3 regions of the Viridibacillus sp. FSL E2-0187 genome follow, and region 1 is predicted to be linked to each of the others. Evidence: a T-box and tRNA genes for the amino acid it is inferred to sense, from the RefSeq annotation. Region 1 holds a T-box; the other regions hold tRNA genes.
What was found. The T-box of region 1 lies ahead of thrS (threonine--tRNA ligase). A T-box ahead of a tRNA ligase gene usually reads a tRNA of that ligase, here a tRNA-Thr.
Positions count from the first base shown of each region.

Region 2: it has a tRNA-Thr gene. The T-box ahead of thrS (threonine--tRNA ligase) is inferred to sense a tRNA for this amino acid. The anticodon was not compared.
Region 3: it has a tRNA-Thr gene. The T-box ahead of thrS (threonine--tRNA ligase) is inferred to sense a tRNA for this amino acid. The anticodon was not compared.

Region 1 covers NZ_JBBOVG010000001.1:2,628,763-2,634,893, reverse strand. The annotation lists gene MHH85_RS12930 (solute carrier family 23 protein) at 1-242, shown strand, start outside; gene MHH85_RS12925 (phosphoribosyltransferase family protein) at 260-799, shown strand; T-box leader at 890-1,131, shown strand; T-box leader at 1,170-1,410, shown strand; gene thrS (threonine--tRNA ligase) at 1,745-3,682, shown strand; gene MHH85_RS12915 (amidohydrolase family protein) at 3,794-4,546, shown strand; gene MHH85_RS12910 (hypothetical protein) at 4,887-5,081, shown strand; gene MHH85_RS12905 (DUF2178 domain-containing protein) at 5,109-5,483, shown strand; gene MHH85_RS12900 (DUF2812 domain-containing protein) at 5,602-6,131, shown strand, end outside.
Region 2 covers NZ_JBBOVG010000002.1:301,069-307,199, forward strand. The annotation lists rRNA gene MHH85_RS20635 (23S ribosomal RNA) at 1-594, shown strand, start outside; rRNA gene rrf (5S ribosomal RNA) at 657-772, shown strand; tRNA gene MHH85_RS20645 (tRNA-Asn) at 1,566-1,640, shown strand; tRNA gene MHH85_RS20650 (tRNA-Thr) at 1,654-1,726, shown strand; tRNA gene MHH85_RS20655 (tRNA-Glu) at 1,871-1,945, shown strand; tRNA gene MHH85_RS20660 (tRNA-Val) at 1,973-2,048, shown strand; tRNA gene MHH85_RS20665 (tRNA-Tyr) at 2,061-2,144, shown strand; tRNA gene MHH85_RS20670 (tRNA-Gln) at 2,176-2,250, shown strand; tRNA gene MHH85_RS20675 (tRNA-Lys) at 2,264-2,336, shown strand; gene rocF (arginase) at 2,638-3,543, shown strand; gene sigW (RNA polymerase sigma factor SigW) at 3,802-4,365, shown strand; gene MHH85_RS20690 (anti-sigma factor family protein) at 4,379-4,999, shown strand; gene cdaA (diadenylate cyclase CdaA) at 5,116-5,958, shown strand; gene MHH85_RS20700 (CdaR family protein) at 5,955-6,131, shown strand, end outside.
Region 3 covers NZ_JBBOVG010000002.1:292,710-298,840, reverse strand. The annotation lists rRNA gene MHH85_RS20635 (23S ribosomal RNA) at 1-108, opposite strand, end outside; tRNA gene MHH85_RS20630 (tRNA-Ala) at 205-280, opposite strand; tRNA gene MHH85_RS20625 (tRNA-Ile) at 293-369, opposite strand; rRNA gene MHH85_RS20620 (16S ribosomal RNA) at 466-2,018, opposite strand; tRNA gene MHH85_RS20615 (tRNA-Ala) at 2,166-2,241, opposite strand; tRNA gene MHH85_RS20610 (tRNA-Pro) at 2,261-2,337, opposite strand; tRNA gene MHH85_RS20605 (tRNA-Arg) at 2,342-2,418, opposite strand; tRNA gene MHH85_RS20600 (tRNA-Leu) at 2,451-2,539, opposite strand; tRNA gene MHH85_RS20595 (tRNA-Gly) at 2,546-2,620, opposite strand; tRNA gene MHH85_RS20590 (tRNA-Leu) at 2,646-2,730, opposite strand; tRNA gene MHH85_RS20585 (tRNA-Lys) at 2,750-2,825, opposite strand; tRNA gene MHH85_RS20580 (tRNA-Thr) at 2,838-2,913, opposite strand; tRNA gene MHH85_RS20575 (tRNA-Val) at 2,929-3,004, opposite strand; rRNA gene rrf (5S ribosomal RNA) at 3,014-3,129, opposite strand; rRNA gene MHH85_RS20565 (23S ribosomal RNA) at 3,259-6,131, opposite strand, start outside.

The DNA of each region.
Region 1 (6,131 bases):
TCATTTTATTAAGTGGTTTACTACCGAAAATTGGTCGCTTTATTCCGAGCTCAACAATTGCTGGTTTTTTATTCGTACTCGGTGCAATTGTTACATTACCAGGTAATGCGACAGCTGCATTTGCTGGTGGTGGTGATTCTGCTATTGTGGGTGGTATGACAATGGTTGTAACAGCGATATCTGATCCGTTTTTAGGTATGCTTTCAGGATTGATTATTGAATTTTTATTATCTATTTTTTAATATAAGGAGCTATTAAATTGACGAATACATACACTCTACAAGTAGCAGGTCTAAAAAGAGATTTACCAATCATTCGATTAACAGAAAATTTAAGTATTGCTAGCTTTGTTATTTTAGGGGATGCCGAACTTTTAAGAGAAGCTACACCATTATTAGTGGACAAACTTCCTGAGGTGGATGTAATTGTAACAGCTGAAGCAAAAGGTATCCCGTTAGCTTATGAAGTTACTAACCAATTAGGGTTAACAGCATATTATGTTGCAAGAAAAACTGTTAAACCATATATGCAAAATCCATTGATGAATGAAGTACATTCGATTACAACACAAGCAAAACAAACATTGTGCTTTGATCAAAAAGATGCTCAAGCGATTAAAGGAAAACGCGTTGCGATTATTGATGATGTGATCAGTACCGGGGAGTCTTTAAGAGCATTAGAAGAACTTGTTGAATTAGCTGGAGGAAATGTGGTAGCAAAAGCAGCTATCTTAGCTGAAGGTGATGCAGCTAAACGTAAGGATATTATTTTCTTAGAAGAACTACCACTATTTGATTGAGTAACTTTTTGATTTTAATGCTAATGTCGTAAAAAAATCTTTTTATTGACTAATGGAAAAAAATCTTATATAGTGGTAAAAATCATAATAATGAATGCAATGACAAGGATATGAGTAGTTCATAACGGTTTACAGAGAGGGAAGGCAAGGCTGAAAACTTCCTAATGCAGATGATATTATTTACCACCTTGGAGCAGTATTGGTGAAATAAGAGTAATCAATACCGTAGAAGCAACGATAAAGCTTACACAAAGCCATCAATAGGTAGCTTATTCAGTTATGAGATGGAAATTTGGGTGGAACCACGGGTATTATACACACTCGTCCCTTCATGAGGGATGAGTGTGTTTTTTGTTTTTAAAATTAAATATAGAATGCAATGATAAGGACACGAGTAATTCTAATCGCTTTACAGAGAGGGAAGACAAGGCTGAAAACTTCCTAATGCAGATGAATTATTTACCACCTTGGAGCAGTATTGGTGAAATAAGAGTAATCAATACCGTAGAAGCAACGATAAAGCTTACACAAAGCCATCAATAGGTAGTTTATTCAGTTATGAGATGGAAATTTGGGTGGAACCACGGGTATTATACACACTCGTCCCTTCATGAGGGATGAGTGTGTTTTTTGTTTTTAAAATTAAATATAGAATGCAATGATAAGGACACGAGTAATTCTAATCGCTTTACAGAGAGGGAAGACAAGGCTGAAAACTTCCTAATGCAGATGAATTATTTACCACCTTGGAGCAGTATTGGTGAAATAAGAGTAATCAGTACCGTAGAAGCAACGATAAAGCTTACACAAAGCCATCAATATGTAACTTATTCAGTTATGAGATGGGAATTTGGGTGGAACCACGGGTATATGACACGCACTCGTCCCTTTCTATAGGGATGTGTGCGTGTTTTTATTTTATAAAAAAAATAGGAGTGAAGTGTTATGAGTCAAAAGGAAGTTTTGATTAAGTTTCCAGATGGACATCAAAAGCAGTATATGCAGGGAGTATCATTAGGTGAAATTGCTAGTTCTATCAGTTCTAGTCTAAAAAAGAAATCGGTGGCGGGAGAAGTCAATGGCATACGATTTGATTTGAATCGTAGTATTACTCAGGATGCAGAAGTGGAGTTATATGATATTGCATCGTCAGCTGGTATAGAGATTATGAGACATACTTCAGCTCATGTATTGGCTCAAGCAATAAGACGATTATATGGTGATGTGAACTTAGGTGTAGGACCAGTGATTGACAATGGTTTTTATTATGATATTGATATGGACAGTACAATAACTGTCCAGGATTTATCGAAAATAGAGAAAGAAATGGCTAAAATAATCGCTGAAAATATAGAGATTGTACGTGTTGAATTGTCACGTGAAGAGGCGAAAAAGCTATTTCAAAAAGATCCATTAAAGCTAGAGCTACTAGAAGACATTCCTCAAGATGAAATAGTAACAGTATATCGCCAAGGAGAATTTGTAGATTTGTGTCGAGGTCCACATTTGCCAGCAACTCGATTTATTAAAGCATTTAAATTAACACATATTTCAGGGGCATATTGGCGAGGGGATAGTAACAATAAAGTACTACAACGTATATATGGTGTAGCGTTTGCTACAAAAGAAGAGATGGAAGAATATTTTCATTTTGTAGAGGAAGCGCAAAAAAGAAATCATCGTAAACTAGGGAATGAATTAGAGTTATTTATGTTCTCAGAAGAAGCACCAGGTATGCCATTTTACCTTGCAAATGGGCAAATTATTCGAAATGAATTAGAAGTGTTTTTACGTAAGCTTCAGCATCAATATGATTATCAAGAAGTACGCACACCCTTTATGATGAATAAAAGATTATGGGAGCAATCCGGACACTGGGATCATTACAAAGAAAATATGTATTTCACAGAAGTAGATAATCAAGAATTTGCATTGAAACCAATGAATTGCCCAGGTCATATGCTAATTTTCAAAGATAAACGTCGGTCATATCGTGAGCTTCCGATTCGAATGGCTGAATTTGGTCAAGTGCATCGACATGAATTTAGTGGAGCATTAAATGGTTTATTACGTGTTCGCACATTTTGCCAAGATGATGCACATATTTTTGTCAGACCTGATCAAATTGAAAATGAAATTTTACTAGCCTTACGTTTAATTGATCATGTATACAAAACATTTGGTTTTGAATATGACATTGAATTATCAACACGTCCAGAAGATTTTATGGGAAGTGTGCAATTATGGGATCAGGCAGAAGCATCTCTTGAAAGAGTATTAAAAAACCATGGTTATCCATACAAAATCAATGAGGGAGACGGTGCATTTTATGGGCCTAAGATTGATATCCATATAAAAGATGCGATTAAACGTAGCCATCAATGTGCAACAGTTCAACTTGATTTTCAACTACCAGAGAAGTTTGACTTAACATATATAGATGAACAAAATCAGAAGGTAAGACCAGTCGTGATACACCGTGCGGTTTTTGGATCAATTGATCGTTTCCTTGGAATATTGATTGAACACTTTGGTGGTGCATTTCCTATTTGGCTATCACCTATTCAAGTTCAAGTGATTCCCGTATCAAATTCAATTCATAAAGAGTATGTTGAAGAAGTTACTAGACGCTTAAAACAAGAGGGTATTAGAGTTCAACTTGATAAACGAGAAGAGAAATTAGGATATAAAATACGTGAGGCTCAAATGAAGAAAATTCCATTTATTCTTATTGTCGGGGATAATGAGGTGGAAAATCAATCTGTTAACTTAAGACAATATGGTCAGGAGAATTCATTGGAAGTTCAGCTTGATGATTTTATTTCTAAAATAAAGAATGTCATTGAAAATAAATCTTTGAATAATGAATATGATCTTGGTTGACTAATTACAATTTATTCAAATGTCATAAGAAAAACCGATGAGTAACATTAGTTTTTTATAAATTTAATTTATTCCTCTCCTTCTTTACAATAATAATAAAGGGGAGAGGGAATGAAAATATTTGATGCACATTTGCACATTATCGATTTTGATTTTCCAATTCAAGAAAATCAAGGATATATACCACCATCATTCTTAGTGGAAGACTATCAACATGCCACAAAGGAATTCGAAATTATTGGTGGTGCCATTGTTTCAGGTTCATTTCAAGGATATGATCAAGGTTATTTAATCAATGCTCTTAAGGAGCTGGGCCCTTCTTTTTATGGAGTTACACAGTTGCCATTTAATACAACGGATCAAAATATCCTTCAATTAAATGACCATGGTGTCAGAGCTCTTCGCTTTAATATCAAACGTGGAGGTTCTGAGGACCTATCTCAGCTAGATTATTTTGCAAGACGAGTATATGATTTAGTCGGCTGGCACAGTGAAATATATATCGATGCTAAAGATTTGATAGAGATTAAAGAAGTTATTCGTAAATTACCAGCGATTTCAATAGATCACTTAGGTTTATCAGAGGAAGGGTTACCGATTTTACTAGACCTTGTAGAAAGTGGTGTACATGTAAAAGCGACTGGTTTTGGAAGAGTTGAGTTAGATGTGGTCAAAGCGATGAAAGCTATTCATGAAGTAAATCATGATGCGTTGATGTTCGGAACTGATTTACCTTCAACGCGTGCAAAACGTCCATTTGATATTAAAGATATTCATGTAATACTTGAGAAATTTGATACAAAAAACGCTAATCGTATTCTTTATGAAAATGCAGTTAAATGGTATTCATGTAAAAAAGTTTGAATAATACAATGTTTAATAATAAAAATACTACAGCCCAATTGTTAAGAAGTACATAACAGTTGGGCTGTAGTTCATTATAAGTAATGAGACTTCAACTTAAAATATTCGTATAATGTTATAGATTATTATAAGTGTGTAAATAGGCTTAATATCTTTAATAAGATGGATATTAATTGTATTTGATGTTTTTTATTTCCACAACAGAAGTGAATATGACTAACTAAAAATTATATGTAAAGCTTGCTTTACAAGTCTGTTATGGATATTGTGGTAATATATGTTATGTTTCAACTAATTCTTATTAAAATGGTAGATAAATATTTTTAAGGGAGAGTTTGTTATGTCTAATGAAAATTTTATTTGTATGAAATGTGGCCATACAGAAACGAAGACAGGGAAAATCGGAAATAGTAATTACGATAAAGTGAAAAAAGTAGGTAAATTAATGTCTTTTGGTACTGGGATGTTCATCTCATGTTGTGCAAAATGTGGCGATGTATATTCATTGACAATTGAGAACCCTAATAGACTTTGAGCTCAAATTGGAAAGGGGTGAAGACGAATGAAACAAACAAAAATGGGCTACATCATTTTGGGTTGTATTTTTGGTGTTCTAGCTATATTTATGAATGGAGTTTCAATAAGTGTAAATAAATTTCCATCTTCGTTAATGCTAATTGCTATTTGTATTATGTGTTTCTGCTTATCCTACTTAGTGCCGCACCATACAGCAAAAGATGAACGAGCACAAAAAATAAGAGAGCGATCCATCTATGTTAATTATTTCATACTTATAGCGGTAGTTTTATTATTAATGATAGTTTTTAACCCAATTAGTAACTTACATATAGAAGCATACAATCTACTCTCAATAATGATGACGGTATATATATCATCGGTATTTTTAACAATGGTTTATTATGCTAAGAAATATTAATGCTAGATGAAAAAAAGAAAAAGGTAAGATAAAAGTGTAATCAAGTTGTTATTAGTGATCTTGATTAAATATCAAAATATTAATAAGAGCTAATCTTAACTTTAGTAGAAAAGGTGAAATGGTGAGAAAATATCGATGGTTTATAGATTTTGAAAGAGAGGAAAGTTGGTTGAATGACAATTTACAAAAGGGATATACACTAATCGCAAAGAATATGTTTGGTGTTTATCATTTTGTTGAAATGCAAAATAGTATGAAAATCATACGATTAGACTTCCAAAGAATAAAGTCAGAGCATGATTTTGAAAGTTATAAAAGTCAGTTTGAAGAGGTTGGATGGAAGCATATTGATGGTAAGAAAGGGAATTCGTTTCATTATTGGATCAAGGTAAAAGACAAGAATGAAAAAATCTCATCTGATAAGGAATCATTCAATAATATATATGCAAAGTTATCAAGCTACTACGCTACTTTAATGTTAATACTGTTTTTCTCGATTATTTTTGTGAACCAGACAATTGACCCTAATCCGTTTATACTGAATCCTTTAAAAGCCATTAATTATACAAATTTGCTAAGTATGAATGGATTTGAATTTGTATTTTACTCAGCCTGGTCGATAGGCATAATGATTTTTCGCGTTGTACC
Region 2 (6,131 bases), on a different contig from region 1:
TGGAAATCATTCGTAGAGTGTAAAGGCATAAGGGAGCTTGACTGCGAGACCTACAAGTCGAGCAGGGTCGAAAGACGGGCTTAGTGATCCGGTGGTTCCGCATGGAAGGGCCATCGCTCAACGGATAAAAGCTACCCCGGGGATAACAGGCTTATCTCCCCCAAGAGTCCACATCGACGGGGAGGTTTGGCACCTCGATGTCGGCTCATCGCATCCTGGGGCTGTAGTCGGTCCCAAGGGTTGGGCTGTTCGCCCATTAAAGCGGTACGCGAGCTGGGTTCAGAACGTCGTGAGACAGTTCGGTCCCTATCCGTCGTGGGCGTAGGAAATTTGAGAGGAGCTGTCCTTAGTACGAGAGGACCGGGATGGACACACCGCTGGTGTACCAGTTGTTCTGCCAAGGGCATCGCTGGGTAGCTATGTGTGGACGGGATAAGTGCTGAAAGCATCTAAGCATGAAGCCCCCCTCAAGATGAGATTTCCCATTACGCAAGTAAGTAAGATCCCTCAAAGACGATGAGGTAGATAGGTTCGAGGTGGAAGTGTGGCGACATACGGAGCTGACGAATACTAATAGATCGAGGACTTAACCAAATTTTACTTAACTAACTTCAATGTAATTTATCCAGTTTTGAGAGAACAAGTTCTCTAAATAGTCTAGTGATGATGGCAAAGAGGTCACACCCGTTCCCATGCCGAACACGGAAGTTAAGCTCTTTAGCGCCGATGGTAGTTGGGGGTTTCCCCCTGTGAGAGTAGGACGTTGCTAGGCACATTAAAGCACAGCTGATTTAATCAGTTGTGCTTTTTTATATAGAAAATAGTTATAATAAATGTGGAAATCAAGGGTTATATTATGACTATTGTATTTAAAGGTTATAACAATCGATATGGGGAGTTATTTGGCAAGTATTAATTCACTGAAGAACCGATGAAATTTCCTTAATCGTCATTAGTCTCATTTGAGTTGTGTAAAACGGAAATAGATTTGCATCCAATTATTGCAATTTATAATGGGGGAATAGTAAGCTTCTTTGTTTTGCATAATATATTGGGTGTAAAGCCATACTTAAATAACTCCAAAATAATTTTATTTGGCTCTTGATCAACTGATATCTGTATCTTAGAAAAGGTTATGCAAAAAGTATACTATCTCAATTATAGATGTATATTAAAAAAATATAACTTATTCAATAGTTCTAGCAGTTAATGTTGGAAAAATAGTTGCACTGGAATTTTAAAGGAAAGTGGAATTTGTGTATAAAGGCATAAGAATTCTAATTGAAAATAGTCCATCAATGGTTATGAGATTTTCATTGTAATAGCCTTTAGGAGCATAATTGATATATGTTGGTAGTCTTACATTAGATTCTGATTAAAACGCTTTAAAACGCTTAAATAGGGCTTTTATGATAGTTAGAGTTACTGTAATAAAATATAGGTATATTTAAGTGCAAAAAAATTAAAACTTTTTTCCTTAAATAGCTTGAAATGTTTTAATATGCTGTTATAATAATATTTGTGTTCCACAAAAGTAACATCTAAAGAAGCGATAATATTATTGTTCCGAAGTAGCTCAGTGGTAGAGCAATCGGCTGTTAACCGATCGGTCGTAGGTTCGAGTCCTACCTTCGGAGCCATTTTTTTGTCTATGCTTCCATAGCTCAGCAGGTAGAGTGCTTCCATGGTAAGGAAGAGGTCACCGGTTCGAGCCCGGTTGGAAGCTTTCTATTATTTATCAAGAAGTAGAAATATATTGAATTTTGTTTAGTAAGATGAAATTTTTAATATTTTTTAAATAAAGTATTGCTTTTTTATTTAAAGGATGTTAATATAATTCTTGTCCTGTTTTAAGCAGTACAGCATTAATGGCCCCTTGGTCAAGCGGTTAAGACACCGCCCTTTCACGGCGGTAACACGGGTTCGAATCCCGTAGGGGTCACCATTTTTAAAAATTATTTTAGATATCCATGGAGGATTAGCTCAGCTGGGAGAGCACCTGCCTTACAAGCAGGGGGTCGGCGGTTCGATCCCGTCATCCTCCACCATATTTTTTTGTCGGAGGGGTAGCGAAGAGGCTAAACGCGGCGGACTGTAAATCCGCTCCTTCGGGTTCGGCGGTTCGAATCCGTCCCCCTCCACCATTTTTTATATAAAACATTCATTATTCATTGTTGGGGTATAGCCAAGCGGTAAGGCAACGGATTTTGATTCCGTCATGCCCTGGTTCGAATCCAGGTACCCCAGCCATTTTTAATTTTATGAGCCATTAGCTCAGTTGGTAGAGCATCTGACTTTTAATCAGAGGGTCGTAGGTTCGAATCCTACATGGCTCACTTTCATATAAAATTTCAACCTCTTTCTACACTTTGTAGAAAGAGGTTTTTTGTAGTTAATAGTATAAAAAATAAGGGATACCCCCTATACTCTCTAAGGAGCATTTTTAGTAGAGTGCGTAACTTTGTACAACTACTGATAAATTCAATTTAAAGGATAGTGCATTATCTACTTTAGTTACAAAGTGGTTCTATATTTAAGTGTTTGATTTTTTGTATAAATATTCAGAATTTTGTGGGGTTGAGCCAACATGATTGTAGCATTTACAATATAGGTAATTCACAAAGGGGGAATAAAATAATGCATAAATTAAATATTTCATTAATAGGTGTACCAATGGATCTTGGTCAAACACGTCGTGGGGTTGATATGGGGCCAAGTGCAATCCGATATGCGGGCGCTGTAGAAAGATTAGAAGCAATGGGTTATGAAGTGATAGATGAGGGGGATATTCAGATTGGGGTATCTGAGCGTGAAGTATCAGCCGATACAAATTTACGAAATTTATCAGCTGTAACTGAAGCCAGTACAAATCTTGCGAATAAAGTACATGATGTCGTTTCACAAAATCACTTTCCACTTGTACTAGGTGGGGACCATAGTATTGCAATAGGTACACTTGCAGGACTATCAGATCATTATGAGAACCTAGGAGTTATTTGGTATGACGCGCATGCCGATTTGAATACAGGTGATACTTCACCATCGGGTAATATTCATGGTATGCCACTAGCTGTAAGTATTGGGCTCGGCCATGAAAAACTTGTAAACATTCGTGACTATGCTCCAAAAGTGAAACCTGAAAATATAGTTATTATTGGTGCTCGCTCGGTGGATCCAGGTGAACGTGAATTAATAAAAGAAAAAGGTATCAAAGTGTACACGATGCATGAAATTGACAGAGTGGGGATGACTAAAGTTATTCAAGATGCAATTATTTACTTAAGAGGAAAATGTGTTGATGGATTGCATTTGTCATTGGATCTAGATGGAATCGATCCGCTTTATACGCCGGGTGTTGGGACACCTGTTCTAGGCGGTATTACATATCGTGAGAGCCATTTAGCGATGGAGATGTTATATGAATCAGAAATGATTACCTCCGCTGAATTTGTAGAAGTAAATCCAATCCTAGATGAGAGAAACAAAACAGCAGATGTAGCAGTTGCTTTAATGGGATCGTTATTAGGCGAAAAATTAATGTAATGTAAAGGGACGGGAATACCCGTCCTTTTATAATTGCCGAAAAGTGTAGGGTTTTTGAAAAATGGGAACTTATTGATAAGTAATTAAGTCTTGAATAGAAGAGTTTATTATGAATTTGGATCATTTTTACTTACATATTTGTTATAATTATGGAAGGAAGGTTTTTTGTAGTTATAAAAAAACTTTCGAAAAAATGAAACTTACACTATAAGCGACTCGTATATAGAATAGCAGCCGCATGGGCGGAGGGAAATCACGATGGACGCATTAATCAACAAGAGAATAAAACAAGTGCTGAAAGGCGATCAAAGTGCGTATTCTGATATTGTGAGCCTCTACCAGCAAAAGCTGTACCAAGTTTGTTATCGCATGCTTGGCAATCGACATGAAGCGGAAGATATAGCGCAGGAGGCATTTGTTCGTGCGTATATTAATCTTCACACTTTTGATTTGAATCGAAAATTTTCGACTTGGCTGTACCGTATAGCGACGAATTTATGTATAGACCGTATAAGGAAGAAGAAACCGGACTATTACTTAGATGCGCAAGTTGCTGGAACGGACGGTCTAGATATGTATTCTCAAATTTCCTCCTCAGATAGGCTACCTGAGGAAGAAGTAGAAAGAATGGAGCTGCAGGAGCGAATTCAATATGAAATTAGCCAGTTGCCAGACAAATATCGAACAGTCATTGTCTTAAAGTATATAGAGGAATTGCCATTGCAGGAGATTAGCGAGATTTTGGATATGCCACTTGGGACAGTCAAAACTCGAATTCACAGAGGGCGTGAAGCTCTGAGAAAGCAATTAGGCAATCTGTAGGAGGGATTTCACTATGAATGCGTGTCCAAAACATATTGGTGAATACATGCATGAATATTTAGATGGTGATATTAGTCGTGAACATGAAATCGAGCTAAAAGCACATTTGCAAAGCTGTGATAACTGTCGACAACATATGCAGGAGCTAAATAGCACAATTGCCTTTGTCAAAAGTGCTGCCGTCGTTTCAGTACCTCTGGATTTCAAGCAAAACGTTATGATTCGTCTACCTAAAGGAAGATCAGGAGCCGGTGTCCAAAGATGGCTACGTCGTCATCCTATATTCGTTGCAGCAGCAATGTTTTGTATTTTAATGAGCGCCTCACTTCTTACAGGCTTTAATGATAATAAGGAATTTTCTGTGACCAAACAGCCAAACTTAGTTGTAGAGGGGCAAACAGTCATCGTACCTGAAGGGAAGACTGTGACAGGTGATATCGTAGTCAAGAATGGAGATATCCTTGTAGAAGGTTCGGTAGATGGTAATATCACTGTAATTAATGGTCAATATATGGCTTCAACAGCAAATGTCACAGGTCAAATAGATGAGATTAATCAAGCATTTGAATGGCTTTGGTATAAAATTAAAAATGGTGGAAAAGAAATACTTTCATTTTTAGGCAAAAACGAATAGAACAAATGAAAAAGTCTACTGTTTGAGGTAGACTTTTCTGTTTCATCTCAGCAAGTAAAGTAAGAGTTGTGCTATACTGAACACATATGCACTCGCTAGAAAAGTGGGGGATCCACATGTCTTTTATTAATGAAATTTCACAATTTACCGACAATGTATGGATTAGAATGTTGATGAACATTCTGGACATTCTTTTAGTATGGTTTGTTATTTATAAAATTTTAACTTTAATAAGAGGAACAAAAGCTGTCCAATTATTAAAGGGAATATTCGTCATCATTATTATTCGTATAATTACTGTATATGCTGGCCTTAATACACTGGGATGGATGATGGAACAGGTTATCAATTTTGGTTTCCTCGCTATTATTATCATATTCCAACCAGAGTTACGTCGAGCACTTGAACAGCTTGGCCGTGGTAAGCTATTTGCACGTAGTAATTTACAAGAAGATGAAGAGCGTACACGCTTAGTAAGCGCGATGTCAAAATCCGTTAGTTATATGGCGAAGCGACGTATTGGAGCGCTTGTTTCAATCGAACGCGAAACAGGGTTGAATGATTATATAGAAACAGGGATTCCGATGTTCTCTGAAATCTCGTCTGAATTACTGATTAATATCTTCATACCTAATACACCATTACATGATGGAGCGGTAATCGTTCAAAAGAACAGGATTGCGGCTGCAGCTTGTTATTTACCATTATCAGAAAGTCCATTTATCTCGAAAGAATTAGGTACACGTCATAGAGCCGCTATTGGTATCAGTGAAGTGACTGATGCCATAACAATTATTGTATCAGAAGAAACGGGAGCAATTAGTTTAACGGTGAATGGAGATTTACACCGTGACCTTTCAATTGAAGAATTTGAAGCACGTTTACGTAAAGCGTGGTTTGGCCCCGAGCAAGAAGCAACAAATACCTCTAAGTGGAGCTGGAGGGGGAATAAAAAATGATGGATAAATGGATTGAAAGCCCATGGTTTTTAAGAATTACAGCCCTGACATTAGCCATGCTCCTATTCTTTACGGTTCAGCCAAAAGAAAAAGATAATTCCAATGGTTTCTCATCAGGGACACAAGCAGACGTGCTTCATAATGTACCCGTACAGGTTTACTATGATGATGAG
Region 3 (6,131 bases), on a different contig from region 1:
TCCGGATCAAAGCTCACTTACAGCTCCCCGAAGCATATCGGTGTTAGTGCCGTCCTTCTTCGGCTCCTAGTGCCAAGGCATCCGCCATGCGCCCTTAATAACTTAACCTAAAAGTTAGTTATTAAGCCTAAAAAACTTAATAATAAAAAATGTGTTACTTAATTTGCTTCAATGTCGTTTTATCCAGTTTTCAAAGAACAATATTGGTGGAGCCTAGCGGGATCGAACCGCTGACCTCCTGCGTGCAAGGCAGGCGCTCTCCCAGCTGAGCTAAGGCCCCAAAAAAGAAAAATGGTGGGCCTAAATGGACTCGAACCATCGACCTCACGCTTATCAGGCGTGCGCTCTAACCAGCTGAGCTATAGGCCCCTTTTTCGGAAAAATATAAGGTTTTTATAAACCTTCAAAACTGAACGCAAGACGTTAATCGACAGATCCAAGATCTGTTTCCGTAATTATCCTTAGAAAGGAGGTGATCCAGCCGCACCTTCCGATACGGCTACCTTGTTACGACTTCACCCCAATCATCTATCCCACCTTCGGCGGCTGGCCCCATAAAGGTTACCTCACCGACTTCGGGTGTTACAAACTCTCGTGGTGTGACGGGCGGTGTGTACAAGGCCCGGGAACGTATTCACCGTGGCATGCTGATCCACGATTACTAGCGATTCCGGCTTCATGTAGGCGAGTTGCAGCCTACAATCCGAACTGAGAACGATTTTATGAGATTAGCATACCCTCGCGAGTTAGCGACTCTTTGTATCGTCCATTGTAGCACGTGTGTAGCCCAGGTCATAAGGGGCATGATGATTTGACGTCATCCCCACCTTCCTCCGGTTTGTCACCGGCAGTCACCTTAGAGTGCCCAACTAAATGATGGCAACTAAGATCAAGGGTTGCGCTCGTTGCGGGACTTAACCCAACATCTCACGACACGAGCTGACGACAACCATGCACCACCTGTCACCAATGTCCCCGAAGGGAAAACTCTATCTCTAGAGCGGTCATTGGGATGTCAAGACCTGGTAAGGTTCTTCGCGTTGCTTCGAATTAAACCACATGCTCCACCGCTTGTGCGGGCCCCCGTCAATTCCTTTGAGTTTCAACCTTGCGGCCGTACTCCCCAGGCGGAGTGCTTAATGCGTTAGCTGCAGCACTAAGGGGCGGAAACCCCCTAACACTTAGCACTCATCGTTTACGGCGTGGACTACCAGGGTATCTAATCCTGTTTGCTCCCCACGCTTTCGCGCCTCAGTGTCAGTTACAGACCAGAAAGTCGCCTTCGCCACTGGTGTTCCTCCAAATCTCTACGCATTTCACCGCTACACTTGGAATTCCACTTTCCTCTTCTGCACTCAAGTCTCCCAGTTTCCAATGACCCTCCACGGTTGAGCCGTGGGCTTTCACATCAGACTTAAGAAACCACCTGCGCGCGCTTTACGCCCAATAAATCCGGACAACGCTTGCCACCTACGTATTACCGCGGCTGCTGGCACGTAGTTAGCCGTGGCTTTCTAATAAGGTACCGTCAAGGTACGTTCAGTTACTAACGTACTTGTTCTTCCCTTACAACAGAGTTTTACGATCCGAAAACCTTCATCACTCACGCGGCGTTGCTCCATCAGACTTTCGTCCATTGTGGAAGATTCCCTACTGCTGCCTCCCGTAGGAGTTTGGGCCGTGTCTCAGTCCCAATGTGGCCGATCACCCTCTCAGGTCGGCTATGCATCGTTGCCTTGGTAGGCCATTACCCCACCAACTAGCTAATGCACCGCGGGCCCATCTAGTAGTGACAGCCGAAACCGCCTTTCAGCATTTTGCCATGTGACAAAATGGATTATTCGGTATTAGCCCCGGTTTCCCGGAGTTATCCCAATCTACTAGGTAGGTTGCCCACGTGTTACTCACCCGTCCGCCGCTAAATCAGAAGAAGCAAGCTTCTTCATCATTCGCTCGACTTGCATGTATTAGGCACGCCGCCAGCGTTCGTCCTGAGCCAGGATCAAACTCTCCATAAAAGTAGTTTGAAAGCTCATTAGCTTTGCTAGCGTATCATCCAAAGATGATATCTATTTTTGTTTTGATCCACCAACAGAGTTGATGTTCAAAAACATTTATTGATTAACGTCTTGCATGTTCAGTTTTCAAGGTTCATAAGATATATATGGTGGAGCCTAGCGGGATCGAACCGCTGACCTCCTGCGTGCAAGGCAGGCGCTCTCCCAGCTGAGCTAAGGCCCCGTGTGGGTATAAGTAATAATGGTCGGGAAGACAGGATTCGAACCTGCGACCCCTTGGTCCCAAACCAAGTGCTCTACCAAGCTGAGCTACTTCCCGTTAATGGCGCGCCCGGCAGAAGTCGAATCCACAACCTTCTGATCCGTAGTCAGACGCTCTATCCAATTGAGCTACGGGCGCATATATTATCACTTGTATTAAATTAAAAGAAATGGTGCCGAGGACCGGAATCGAACCGGTACGGTAGTCACCTACCGCAGGATTTTAAGTCCTGTGCGTCTGCCAGTTCCGCCACCCCGGCATATTTTGGAGCGGAAGACGAGGTTCGAACTCGCGACCCCCACCTTGGCAAGGTGGTGTTCTACCACTGAACTACTTCCGCAATATGCTGATAAACTTAAAAATTATGGTGCGGGTGAAGGGAGTCGAACCCCCACGCCTTGCGGCGCTAGATCCTAAGTCTAGTGCGTCTGCCAGTTCCGCCACACCCGCATATAATGTTTTTTTAAAATGGTGAGCCATGTAGGATTCGAACCTACGACCCTCTGATTAAAAGTCAGATGCTCTACCAACTGAGCTAATGGCTCATATGAAATGAATGGTGCCGGCGAAAGGAGTCGAACCCTCGACCTACTGATTACAAGTCAGTTGCTCTACCAACTGAGCTACACCGGCAATGTTTATTAAAAATGGTGGAGGATGACGGGATCGAACCGCCGACCCCCTGCTTGTAAGGCAGGTGCTCTCCCAGCTGAGCTAATCCTCCATATTGTTCGCCTAGCAACGTCCTACTCTCACAGGGGGAAACCCCCAACTACCATCGGCGCTAAAGAGCTTAACTTCCGTGTTCGGCATGGGAACGGGTGTGACCTCTTTGCTATCGTCACTAGACTATTTTTAAGACAAGAATTATTATATCACTTCGCTTCTTTAAAAGCAAGTGTTTTTTTAACTTTTTTAAAAAGTTTTTCTTGTTCTCTCAAAACTGGATAAATTACATTGAAGTTAGTTAAGTAAAATTTGGTTAAGTCCTCGATCTATTAGTATTCGTCAGCTCCGTATGTCGCCACACTTCCACCTCGAACCTATCTACCTCATCGTCTTTGAGGGATCTTACTTACTTGCGTAATGGGAAATCTCATCTTGAGGGGGGCTTCATGCTTAGATGCTTTCAGCACTTATCCCGTCCACACATAGCTACCCAGCGATGCCCTTGGCAGAACAACTGGTACACCAGCGGTGTGTCCATCCCGGTCCTCTCGTACTAAGGACAGCTCCTCTCAAATTTCCTACGCCCACGACGGATAGGGACCGAACTGTCTCACGACGTTCTGAACCCAGCTCGCGTACCGCTTTAATGGGCGAACAGCCCAACCCTTGGGACCGACTACAGCCCCAGGATGCGATGAGCCGACATCGAGGTGCCAAACCTCCCCGTCGATGTGGACTCTTGGGGGAGATAAGCCTGTTATCCCCGGGGTAGCTTTTATCCGTTGAGCGATGGCCCTTCCATGCGGAACCACCGGATCACTAAGCCCGTCTTTCGACCCTGCTCGACTTGTAGGTCTCGCAGTCAAGCTCCCTTATGCCTTTACACTCTACGAATGATTTCCAACCATTCTGAGGGAACCTTTGGGCGCCTCCGTTACTCTTTAGGAGGCGACCGCCCCAGTCAAACTGCCCGCCTGACACTGTCTCCTACCCCGCTAAGGGGCATGGGTTAGAAGTTCAATACATCTAGGGTAGTATCCCACCAACGCCTCCTCCGAAGCTGGCGCTCCGGAATCTCTGGCTCCTACCTATCCTGTACAAGATGTATCAAAATTCAATATCAGGCTACAGTAAAGCTCCACGGGGTCTTTCCGTCCTGTCGCGGGTAACCTGCATCTTCACAGGTACTATAATTTCACCGAGTCTCTCGTTGAGACAGTGCCCAGATCGTTACGCCTTTCGTGCGGGTCGGAACTTACCCGACAAGGAATTTCGCTACCTTAGGACCGTTATAGTTACGGCCGCCGTTTACTGGGGCTTCAATTCGCACCTTCGCTTGCGCTAAGCACTCCTCTTAACCTTCCAGCACCGGGCAGGCGTCAGCCCCTATACGTCACCTTACGGTTTTGCAGAGACCTGTGTTTTTGCTAAACAGTCGCCTGGGCCTATTCACTGCGGCTCTCTCGGGCTTTCACCCTACTAGAGCACCCCTTCTCCCGAAGTTACGGGGTCATTTTGCCGAGTTCCTTAACGAGAGTTCTCTCGCACACCTTAGGATTCTCTCCTCGACTACCTGTGTCGGTTTGCGGTACGGGCACCTTTTACCTCGCTAGAGGCTTTTCTTGGCAGTGTGAAATCAGGAACTCCGGACATACGTCCTCGTCATCACAGCTCAACGTTATAGAAATGGGATTTGCCTCATTTCACGCCTCACTGCTTGAACATGCATAACCAACAGCATGCTTACCCTATCCTACTGCGTCCCCCCATTGCTCAAATGGTAAATAGGTGGTACAGGAATATCAACCTGTTGTCCATCGCCTACGCCTATCGGCCTCGGCTTAGGTCCCGACTAACCCTGAGCGGACGAGCCTTCCTCAGGAAACCTTAGTCATTCGGTGGACGGGATTCTCACCCGTCTTTCGCTACTCATACCGGCATTCTCACTTCTAAGCGCTCCACCAGTCCTTCCGGTCTGACTTCACAGCACTTAGAACGCTCTCCTACCACGGACATCTAAGATGTCCATCCACAGCTTCGGTGAATTGTTTAGCCCCGATACATTTTCGGCGCAGCGTCACTCGACCAGTGAGCTATTACGCACTCTTTAAATGATGGCTGCTTCTGAGCCAACATCCTGGTTGTCTAAGCAACGTCACATCCTTTTCCACTTAACAATTACTTTGGGACCTTAGCTGGTGGTCTGGGCTGTTTCCCTTTTGACTACGGATCTTATCACTCGCAGTCTGACTCCCGTGCATAAATCACTGGCATTCGGAGTTTGTCTGAATTCGGTAATCCGGGATGGACCCCTAGTTCAAACAGTGCTCTACCTCCAGGATTCTCTATCACGAGGCTAGCCCTAAAGCTATTTCGGAGAGAACCAGCTATCTCCAGGTTCGATTGGAATTTCTCCGCTACCCACACCTCATCCCCGCACTTTTCAACGTACGTGGGTTCGGGCCTCCAGTAAGTGTTACCTTACCTTCACCCTGGACATGGGTAGATCACCTGGTTTCGGGTCTACAACCACATACTCATTCGCCCTATTCAGACTCGCTTTCGCTACGGCTCCGTCTTCTAAAACTTAACCTCGCATGTAATCGTAACTCGCCGGTTCATTCTACAAAAGGCACGCTATCACCCATTAACGGGCTCTAACTACTTGTAGGCACATGGTTTCAGGATCTATTTCACTCCCCTTCCGGGGTGCTTTTCACCTTTCCCTCACGGTACTGGTTCACTATCGGTCACTAGGTAGTATTTAGCCTTGGGAGATGGTCCTCCCAGATTCCGACGGAATTTCACGTGTTCCGCCGTACTCAGGATACACTCAAGAGAGAATGAACTTTCAACTACAGGGCTGTTACCTGCTCTGGCGGGCCTTTCCAGACCGCTTCGTTTAACTCATTCCTTTGTAACTCCATATAGAGTGTCCTACAACCCCAAGAGGCAAGCCTCTTGGTTTGGGCTATTCCCGTTTCGCTCGCCGCTACTCAGGGAATCGATTTTTCTTTCTCTTCCTCCAGGTACTTAGATGTTTCAGTTCCCTGGGTCTGCCATCAAGACGCTATGTATTCACGTCAAGATACTGCTCCATTACGAACAGTGGGTTCCCCCATTCGGAAATCTCCGGATCAAAGCTCACTTACAGCTCCCCGAAGCATATCGGTGTTAGTGCC